DNA from 2 places in the Priestia sp. D51 genome. Region 2 is predicted to be linked to the other one. Evidence: riboswitches for the same ligand, from Rfam matches in the RefSeq annotation. Region 2 holds a riboswitch; the other holds the start of a gene.
What was found. Region 2 has a riboswitch for S-adenosylmethionine ahead of ACNHOZ_RS17625 (Na+/H+ antiporter NhaC family protein). Riboswitches for the same ligand answer to the same signal wherever they lie in the genome.

Region 1 (4,741 bases), on a different contig from region 2:
CTCTGCTAAGTTAAACAGCATACGGCCTGTACTAAAAATACCGCTGTTACAAGAAGAAAGAGCTGCTGTTAGCACCACAAAGTTAATAATGCCTGCCGCTGCTGGAATCCCGATTTTTTCAAATGTTAATACAAACGGGCTTCCCTGTGAACCAATTTCTTGCCAAGGATAAATTGACATAATGACAAATAATGCACCAACGTAGAAAATAAGAATACGCCAAAAGACCGAATCAATCGCTCTTGCTAGAGATTTTTCTGGATTTTTCACTTCTCCCGCGGTAACGCCGATCATTTCAATTCCTAAATATGCAAACATAACCATTTGCAGCGACAGTAAAATACCTTTGAATCCGTTCGGGAACAGCCCGCCGTTGTCCCATAAGTTTTTAATACCCGTCGCAACGCCGCCGTTCCCGATTCCAAACACAATCATTAATAATCCAACGGCAATCATTAACACAATCGCTAAAATTTTAATAAGTGCAAACCAAAATTCCAGTTCACCATATGCCTTAACAGCTAAGAAGTTAACTGTTGTCATGATGACAAGCGCCGATAACGCCCAAATCCAGTTTGGTACATCCGGATACCAATATCCCATATAAATACCAACGGCTGTAATTTCAGCCATACATGTTACAACCCATAAAAACCAGTAGTTCCAACCTGTTAGATAACCAGCAAGGGGCCCTAAATAGTCGCGCGCGTACTTGCTGAATGAACCTGCAACAGGTTTTTGAATCGCCATTTCTCCAAGTGCTCTCATAATAAAAAACATAATCATTCCGCTAAATCCGTACGCCAATAATATTCCCGGCCCTGCTAATTTAATAGCAGATGCAGATCCAAGAAACAGCCCTACCCCTATGGCTGCTCCTAAGGACATCAGCGTCACATGTCTTTCTTCTAACCCGCGTTTCAATTCTTTCCCCTGAGTTTTCCCCTGCATAAACGTCTCCCCTTTTTCCAATCTGTCAAAACGAGATGAATACAGCTTTTTGTTAGCGCTTTCATATAAATTTATGCTAAAAGTCAGCTAGGCTGTATATTTGTATTCTATCACCTTTCTCTCCCTTTTCTTTTGTCGAAAAACAAAAAAATTATCGTATCATTTTGTTTAAACGCACAATTAGACGTAGACACTGCTTTTTTACTATGTATTTATTATCGCACCTAAGTAATAGTATTTTTTAAAAAAATAGAAAAACGCCGACTCAACTCCGTCAGCGCATCGTTCATTTTATGCTTTTTTATAAAACTAGCATTTATCTCGCGGGTTCAAAAGTTTTACAGCCAGGTTCTTCCGTTTCAGAAACATGGTGACTACTTTCAGGACTCACAACGTAAATGGACTCTGCACTGCATTTATTTCCCGATTTCCAATACATGCACTCATTCACTTCACATAATACACCTTGGGCCACTGTTATCCCTCCTTTTTTTGTCTTATCTATTTACTACCCGAAATAGAACGCTTCTAACATTCACATGCAAAAAAACCGCTTGTTTATCAAGCGGATCCTTTTACTGCGTGTGTTCAACATACTGTTTTTTAGCTAAATATAATTCACGACTCAGCGTGATCCGCCGTTCTCTCAAGTTCCTTAATTTAACTTGAAACTGTTCATTAGTTGGCTCTTCTTGAATTAAGCGATACGTAAAAGAAATATCTTCATTTAACTGTTTAAAATCTTCCCATATTTCTTGAACGAGTGCGGATTGTTTGTCTTCAAATGAACGATTTTGCTTCGTTTTTAGCGCGGCTAAAATTTCCTGCTGCCACGTTTCGTCTTTTAGTTCTTTTGCTAACAAGTATAGATCTAAATAATCATCAACGCTTAGCGCCTGTTGTGTATTTTTCAATGTCATCACCTTTTCTATACGAAATGTTTCTTCCTAAGAAGAGGATTTCATCATAGAAAAAGATTCCTCTTCTTATCTGTCAGAGCTAGGCTATGCTGGAATTAGCACCATTCAATAATTGTGGTTGCTGAGGCTTCAAAGGGCCAGTCCCTCCACCTCTCTAGATAAGAATATTTCGTTTTTAAATTATTTCTGACTATTCTAATATGTTTTATAGGTTACGTCAATAGCTTTTCAATAAAAAGAAAAAAGAAGTAAAATATGGTATGATTTTATAAAGGATGGTGAGCACATGAAACGATATATGTTATCTGCTTTTTTGGGAAGCTTGCTGCTGCTTCTTAGCATTGCTTTTTCATCTACTTTCCACGTTGCAATTGTCAAAACAACCGGAAGCATTGGAGGGATTATTTTAGCAGCGGCGGCTTTAGTTATGAACGCGCTTGAAGATCCTCCCTCCTCAGGTAATACAGGTGCCGGAGCTGTTGAATCACTGGATAAAAGCACCGTTTGGGCTACTTATTTGCTTTTACTTTCATTACCGAACCTCATCGCATGTATAACATCTTATGTTTTATGGACTCGCTGACATTCACCAACATTACGGACGTTTTGCCACCTGTAGGCTCATTGATATTTGTTTATCTACAAATCCAAGTTCACGGTACACATGCTGTGCAAAATTCCCAGCATGAACGCTGAGTCTGATTTCAGGGTATTCTTTGATAGACAATTCATCAATTGCTTTTTGCATTAACGGCTTGGCTAGACCTTGCCCGCGGTATTCTGGTAAAACATATAACTCGTAGATAAAGCCAATTTCTGCTTTTGAAAAGAAGTCGGCAGATGGACCGACAAAAACCCAGCCTGCAAGTTTATTTTCTTGTCTAGATACTAAATAATAACACCCTTTTTCAAGGGCATTATCAATTAGTTCATTTACGCGTTCAGTTGACGGTTGAAACTGATGCGTTGTTCCTTCAAACAGCGCATCAGCAGATTTCTTCCGAATTTCCTGTATTTCTTCTTCAGTAGCTTTTGCAATCATCACAATCTCTCCTTTCGTGTTCGTTTTCCACATACAGAGATAAATTCCTGCAAAAAAAAGTCTTCGCCTAAGCGAAGACTTTTATTTAAATTCAAAATGTTCTTGATGGTTGCCTTGTTCATCCGTCCAGTTAATCATGATGTCTAAGCCTGCCGCTTTTCCAGGAACAGCAAAATTGGCATAGCGAAAACGCTGACCGCTTTTGCTTAAGTTAGACCTTTCAATAGGAGAAAACAAGCTGTATTTCGCCTTATTTTTTCCTTCGTGCCGAAAAGCTTGGACCTGCACACGCTCTACGTCTTTTCCAATGTTTTCAACGGTTAATCCATATGTATGATAGACGTTATTTTTCCACTTTAGCTGATTATCTCCCGTCATGCTCGCTTTTGTCAGTTCGACCGACCATTGTTCAGATGATTTCTTCATTGGAAGTTTCTCAATCGAAAGAGCGCTGACATGAATGGTTGCAAAAGCAAGCCAAACAAAACAAAAAGTGCTGACTGTATAAAGTAGTCTTTTCATAGATTTTGATCTCCTTAGAAATTTTAGTAGTAGCATCTCCTATTACCTTAAAAATTATGATAAACACTTTAACAAAAAAGCCTCTCCATTCAGGAGAAGCTTCTTAATTAATGCATCAGCAAATCTTTTTGTGTGTCTAACGAGTGTTTTGTATATAAATCTCTTTCAATCGCATATTTAGGACGCTGTTTCACTTCGTTGAAAATCTTGCCAATGTATTCTCCGACAAGACCTATTCCCATTAGCTGCAGGCCGCCTACAAGCCAAATTGATAAAATAAGAGACGTCCAGCCAATTTGCGTATGATCTAAATATTTTTGAATCAGCGCATAAATGCCAAACAAAATACTAAAGAGAAACGAAGCTCCTCCAAGCAGCGTCAGTAAGCGTATAGGTGCTACGCTAAAAGACGTAATCCCGTCAAATGCAAAAGCGAGCATTTTCTTTAGCGGATATTTTGACTCACCCGCCGTCCGTTCTTTGCGGTCATATGTGACTTCCGTGGAGCGAAATCCTACTAATGGTACAAGGCCCCGCAAAAAGACGTTTCCTTCTTTATATTTCATGAGTTCACCAAGAGCACGTTTGCTCATAAGGCGAAAATCAGCGTGATTTTGAACGAGCTGAATTCCTAGCTTGTTCATAAAACGATAAAACCCTACTGCCGTGGTTCGTTTGAAAAATGTATCGGTTTCTCTGCTGTCTCGAACGCCATATACAACTTCATACCCAAGCCAATATTTCTCTACAAAAGTACGAATGACGCTGATATCATCTTGCAAATCCGCGTCAATGGAAATGACGCAGTCAGATTGCTTATGAGCTGCTTCTAGTCCTGCAAGCAAAGCATTTTGATGTCCTACATTTCGCGCTAACTTTAACCCTTTTACAAACAAATTGCTGCAGCTTTCTTTTTCAATAAGCGACCACGTGCTGTCTTTACTTCCATCGTCTACAAATAAAATAGTGCTTTCACTTGATACAAGTCGTTCATTAATCAGTTCTTTTACTACAGTAGTTAATTGAAAAGACGTCTCTGTGAATACTTCTTCTTCGTTGTAGCATGGAACCACGATCGTTAAAATAGGTCTGTTCATGTTATTGCCCCCTTACTTTGCTTCATATACATACACTTTCCAAGCGGACTGTTTATCGTTAAATGCTTTTAAAAAGTGCAAACCGTCGCTTTCAGCATTTTCAATTGGCACAGCTGAAAAAATATAGCGACCGCCCATTTTCTTAAATTGGCTGATATTAAGCTGCAAATGATGGATTTTTTTCGTTGAGTCTTTTCGGTAATCATATT
Region 2 (4,741 bases):
AATCGGAGGAGCGGCTTATGCACTTAAACAAAATGAGACACTTTGGAAGGAGCTAGATGAAAAAAAGCAGACTGATTTTTTCAAACAGTAAAAAACCCTTAAAAAGAATGTTCTTTTTAAGGGTTTGATATTACGCAGCTTCTTTAGATGATTTTGATTTTTTATTTAAACGAGGAAAGCCAATTACAATTGCAATGATACCGCAAACCGCTGTTAACATTGGATAGAATGTAAATGGAATAATCTCAATCGGTGAAACTTTAGCAAATCCTGCTGCTAGAAGCATTTGTGCACCGTAAGGGATAAGCCCTTGAACGCTGCATGAAAACAAGTCGAGCAGACTGGCTGATTTACGATTGTCAATTGAATACTTATCAGAGATTTCTTTCGCTAACGGACCTGCTGTAATAATTGAAATCGTGTTATTAGCCGTGGCTAAATTGGTTAAACTTACTAATCCGGCGATACTGAATTCTCCGCCTTTTTTTGTTTGAATGCGTCGTGTTAATAGGTTCAATAAGAACTGAATACCGCCGTTATAGCGAATGAGTTCAACCATTCCGCCAATTAAAAGAGATAAAATAATTAATTCCGACATTCCGCCAATACCTTCTGTCACAGTTTTAGCAAGAGAAGAAAGCGTGTAGCTTCCGTCAGCTAATCCAATTACGCCGGCTAATACAATTCCTCCGGTTAAAATGCTTAATACGTTTGCACCAAATATGGCAGCAACGAGTACGCCGACATAAGGCAAGATTTTAAACCAGCTAAAATCTTTAATTTCTACTGATGACGTATTGCCTAGCGTCATTACCAGTAATAAAATCACTGTAACAATCGCTGCAGGAAGGACAATGAAAAAGTTTACTTTTAATTTATCTGACATATTTGTTTTTTGCGTACGAACTGCCGCAATGGTCGTATCAGAGATTACGGATAAATTATCTCCAAACATTGCACCACCAACAACAGCAGCAATTGCCAATGTAATGGATACATGCGCCTGCTCACTGATTCCTACAGCGATAGGCCCTAACGCAGCGATCGTTCCCATTGACGTTCCCATCGAAATTGAAATGAATGCGCCAATAACAAAGATTCCGACTACCACTAAGCTTTGCGGAAGCACAGACAGAGCTAAGTTTACCGTTGAATCAACAGCTCCCATGCCTTTAGCGACTTCTGAAAAAGCACCTGCTAAAATAAAAATAAGTACCATAATAATGATATCAGGATGCCCTGCTCCTTTAGCAAAGCGTTCCACTTTTACATTAAGTGAATCTTTGCGGTTCATAGCCAGCGCCACAATGGCTGCAATGATAATAGCTACTAATACAGGCAGCTTATAAAAATCTCCCGTTATAATTCCTGATCCGACAAACAGGACTAAAAAGACGCCCAGCGGTAACAGCGCCCAGCCGTTTCCTTTTTGTTGTTCCATTCTTAACACCTCTTGTTTACGTAATAAAAAAAGACCCCTTCTTATTGATAAGAAGAGGTCTCTTATTTGTATCATAAGATTACCCTTCTCATCTTCCAAACGAAACATCGTCTGCTGGATTTGGCACCGCACTGCGTACAGCCAGTTGCCGAGACATCGTAGGGCCAGTCCCTCCGTCTCTCTTGATAAGAAGTTTGTAGTTGTTTTAAAAATAGTCTTTCACTACTGTAATCTCTTTTTATTTAATTGTCAAATGCTATTTTAGAAAAATATATAGCGTGAAAATTCTCACATCAATTAGCTACGTCACGTTTTAAAAACGCCACCCATGCTACGCCCATAAAGAAGACAAAGTGTGCAACTAAGATGAAGATTGAAAATGGAATTGTCATTCCGTCAAACATCGTCTTCATTCCGTCCATATACTGCACAAAGTTTGTGTTGGCGAACAGTAAAAATTTCCCCCACCATAGACCAAACTGTGATACTATCCCAGTTACTGCTTTCGCCCCAATACTTACGACAATAGCTAGACTTGAAGCAAGCGCGCTGTTTCTAAATAAAGACGACAGCATGAATGCGAACGTCATCATCATAAACGTTTCCATATACGCGCTGTCATACGTAAGCGTAATGTTTTTAAGCAGCTGCGCATCTCCTTCTAGACTGGCAAATCCAAAGAACAATGCTCCCCATACAAACGAAAAAAGCAAATAACTCAGCAAATAATACAAGCTAATTAAAATGAGCGTTATGTACTTGGACGTTAAAATCGTTGAACGTCTAGCAGGGCGAATTAAAAGAAGCTTAATGGTACCCGCTTCAAACTCTTTTGCAACCATTGATCCTCCAACAGCAAGCGCGAAAAATTGAACGAGGATCAGCATGCCTGCACTAAATGACAGGAAATTCAATATGTTGTCTTCCGTTCCTGCGCTGTTTGCTACTTTCTTCATTAAAAGAGCCATACAAAGAGTTAAGATGCCGATTGTAATAAACGTGACTTTTGTACTTCTTTTGTAAAACCATTTCATATGTTCATTTTGAATTAACTTAAGCATGGTGCTCTCCCTCCGTAACGGACATAAACGAATCTTCAAGCGTCTCATAAACAGGAGTGATTCGGTAGACTAAAATATCGCTGTCCACTAATTTTCTATTCACAGCTGGAATTTGTTCTTTCATAATCACTACATCAATACTATCGGATTTTATTGTTACTTGGAATTCTTGAGATAAAAGATCCGCTGCTTGTTGCACGTCAGATACTTCAAATTCTACATACATCCCTTGATCTTGACGATTTGGAGATAGATCTTGAACAGCTTTTAACTCGCCGTTTTGAATAATACCAACGCGGTCACATAATGCTTCCACTTCTTTTAATAAGTGGCTCGCGATTAAAATTGAAATACCTTCTTCCCTGCAGAGGGTTTGTAAATATGTACGAAATTCTCTCATTCCCGCTGGGTCTAGACCATTTGTTGGTTCGTCTAGTAAAAGCAATGCAGGCTTATGTAAAATAGCTTGAGCTACTCCTAAACGCTGTCTCATCCCAAGGGAATACGTCTTCACTTTTGCATGAATGCTGTTTTCAAGCTTTACTAGCGCAATCACTTCATCCAAGCGTTCTGCTGTGATCCCTTCATGCATATTCGCAAAGTGTTTTAAATTTTGATAGCCCGTCAGATAATCATAAAACTCAGGATTTTCAATAATCGCTCCAATTGATTTCATAGCTGATGTAAACTGTTCTTTTAAAGGAAAACCATTGACGGTAATTGTTCCCTTTGTTTCTTTAATGAGTCCTACGACGGTACGAATGAGCGTTGTTTTTCCAGATCCGTTCGGACCAAGCAATCCGAAAATCTCACCGCGCTCAACCGATAAGGATACATCATGCAAAATGGTTTTCTTCCCAATTACTTTACTGACATGATCTACTTGTAGCACTGTTTCTGTCATCATGTACATCCTTTCTTTAATTAGCAATACGCCTTCTATTGTTTCTCTTTTTTAACTATTTGTCTACTATAACCTTATTTTTGGAAAAGTAGCCCATTCAAATCATTCGTATTATCCGCTTACATTTGATAAAATAAAACAAATCTTAGTTAGAGGAGGACTTCTACATAATGAACTTAACCATATACCTTGCCGGGCAAATTCACGATAACTGGCGAGACGAAATTAAAAACCAAGCAGAACAATTAAACCTTCCCCTTACCTTTGTCGGTCCCATGACAGACCATGACCGCTCCGACAACATTGGAGAAGAAATTTTAGGAAAACAGCCTAACGCTGTCTTAAAAGATGAAGCTGCTTCTCAAATTAATAATTTACGCACGCAGGTGCTCCTTAAAAAATCTGATGTGGTCATTGCTTTATTTGGTGAAAAATACAAACAGTGGAACAGCGCAATGGATGCGGCGACAGCCATCGCATTAGATAAACCGCTAATTTTGGTTCGCCCTGAAAAACTACACCACCCGCTTAAAGAACTGTCAAACAAAGCCCAAGTTGTAGTCGAAACGCCAGAACAGGCTCTTCAAGCATTGGCTTATATTTTTGAATAATAAATTTAGAAAGCTCTCAGGTTATTCCTCAGAGCTTTCTTTCGTTTTGAACATAAAAGTGAAGCGTGAAGAGTCGTTTTTTAAACCGTCTACGTTTTTCATAGATTGTATCCGTATAGCTCAATAAAAAACAATATATATTCAACAATTTCTGTTTCCCTGAATATATTAGTTTGCTGCTCAAAGTTTTGGTGAATGCTAGAATAATCAAGCGGTACCGCTCAAAAAATCCCTTAAATGGTTGACGAGTGCTTAAAGTGTCGGTTACACTTTATGTTTGAAATATTGTATTCATATCGCTCTTATCTCAAAAGAATGGTATAATTTTATAGATATTGAATTTGGAGGACTGCTCATACATGATTACAGTTAGTAATGTAAGTTTACGATTTGGCGACCGAAAGTTATTTGAAGATGTGAATATTAAATTCACGCCTGGTAACTGTTATGGATTAATCGGCGCAAACGGTGCTGGAAAATCAACGTTTTTAAAAATTTTATCTGGTGAAATTGAATCTCAGACTGGTGATGTACATATGGGCCCTGGCGAACGCCTTGCTGTCTTAAAACAGAACCACTTCGAATATGAAGATCAAGAAGTTATGAAAACCGTTATTATGGGGCACGCTCGCCTTTATGAAGTAATGCAAGAAAAAGATGCTATTTATATGAAAGCAGACTTCACAGATGAAGACGGAATGAAAGCAGCTGAGCTTGAAGGCGA

Region 1: it holds a riboswitch for S-adenosylmethionine, as region 2 does, so the genes downstream of both, ACNHOZ_RS04810 (hypothetical protein) here and ACNHOZ_RS17625 (Na+/H+ antiporter NhaC family protein) in region 2, are expected to answer to the same signal.

What each region holds. Positions count from the first base shown of each region.
Region 1 is NZ_JBLTIR010000001.1:920,286-925,026, reverse strand. It holds gene alaP (alanine permease AlaP) at 1-951, opposite strand, end outside; gene ACNHOZ_RS04815 (DUF1540 domain-containing protein) at 1,268-1,426, opposite strand; gene ACNHOZ_RS04810 (hypothetical protein) at 1,527-1,871, opposite strand; SAM riboswitch class I at 1,935-2,036, opposite strand; gene ACNHOZ_RS04805 (hypothetical protein) at 2,158-2,454, shown strand; gene ACNHOZ_RS04800 (GNAT family N-acetyltransferase) at 2,467-2,913, opposite strand; gene ACNHOZ_RS04795 (hypothetical protein) at 2,995-3,435, opposite strand; gene ACNHOZ_RS04790 (glycosyltransferase family 2 protein) at 3,543-4,532, opposite strand; gene ACNHOZ_RS04785 (DUF6044 family protein) at 4,545-4,741, opposite strand, start outside.
Region 2 is NZ_JBLTIR010000004.1:177,970-182,710, forward strand. It holds gene ACNHOZ_RS17620 (hypothetical protein) at 1-91, shown strand, start outside; gene ACNHOZ_RS17625 (Na+/H+ antiporter NhaC family protein) at 131-1,441, opposite strand; SAM riboswitch class I at 1,527-1,633, opposite strand; gene ACNHOZ_RS17630 (ABC transporter permease) at 1,735-2,502, opposite strand; gene ACNHOZ_RS17635 (ABC transporter ATP-binding protein) at 2,495-3,406, opposite strand; gene ACNHOZ_RS17640 (YtoQ family protein) at 3,577-4,017, shown strand; gene ACNHOZ_RS17645 (ABC-F family ATP-binding cassette domain-containing protein) at 4,377-4,741, shown strand, end outside.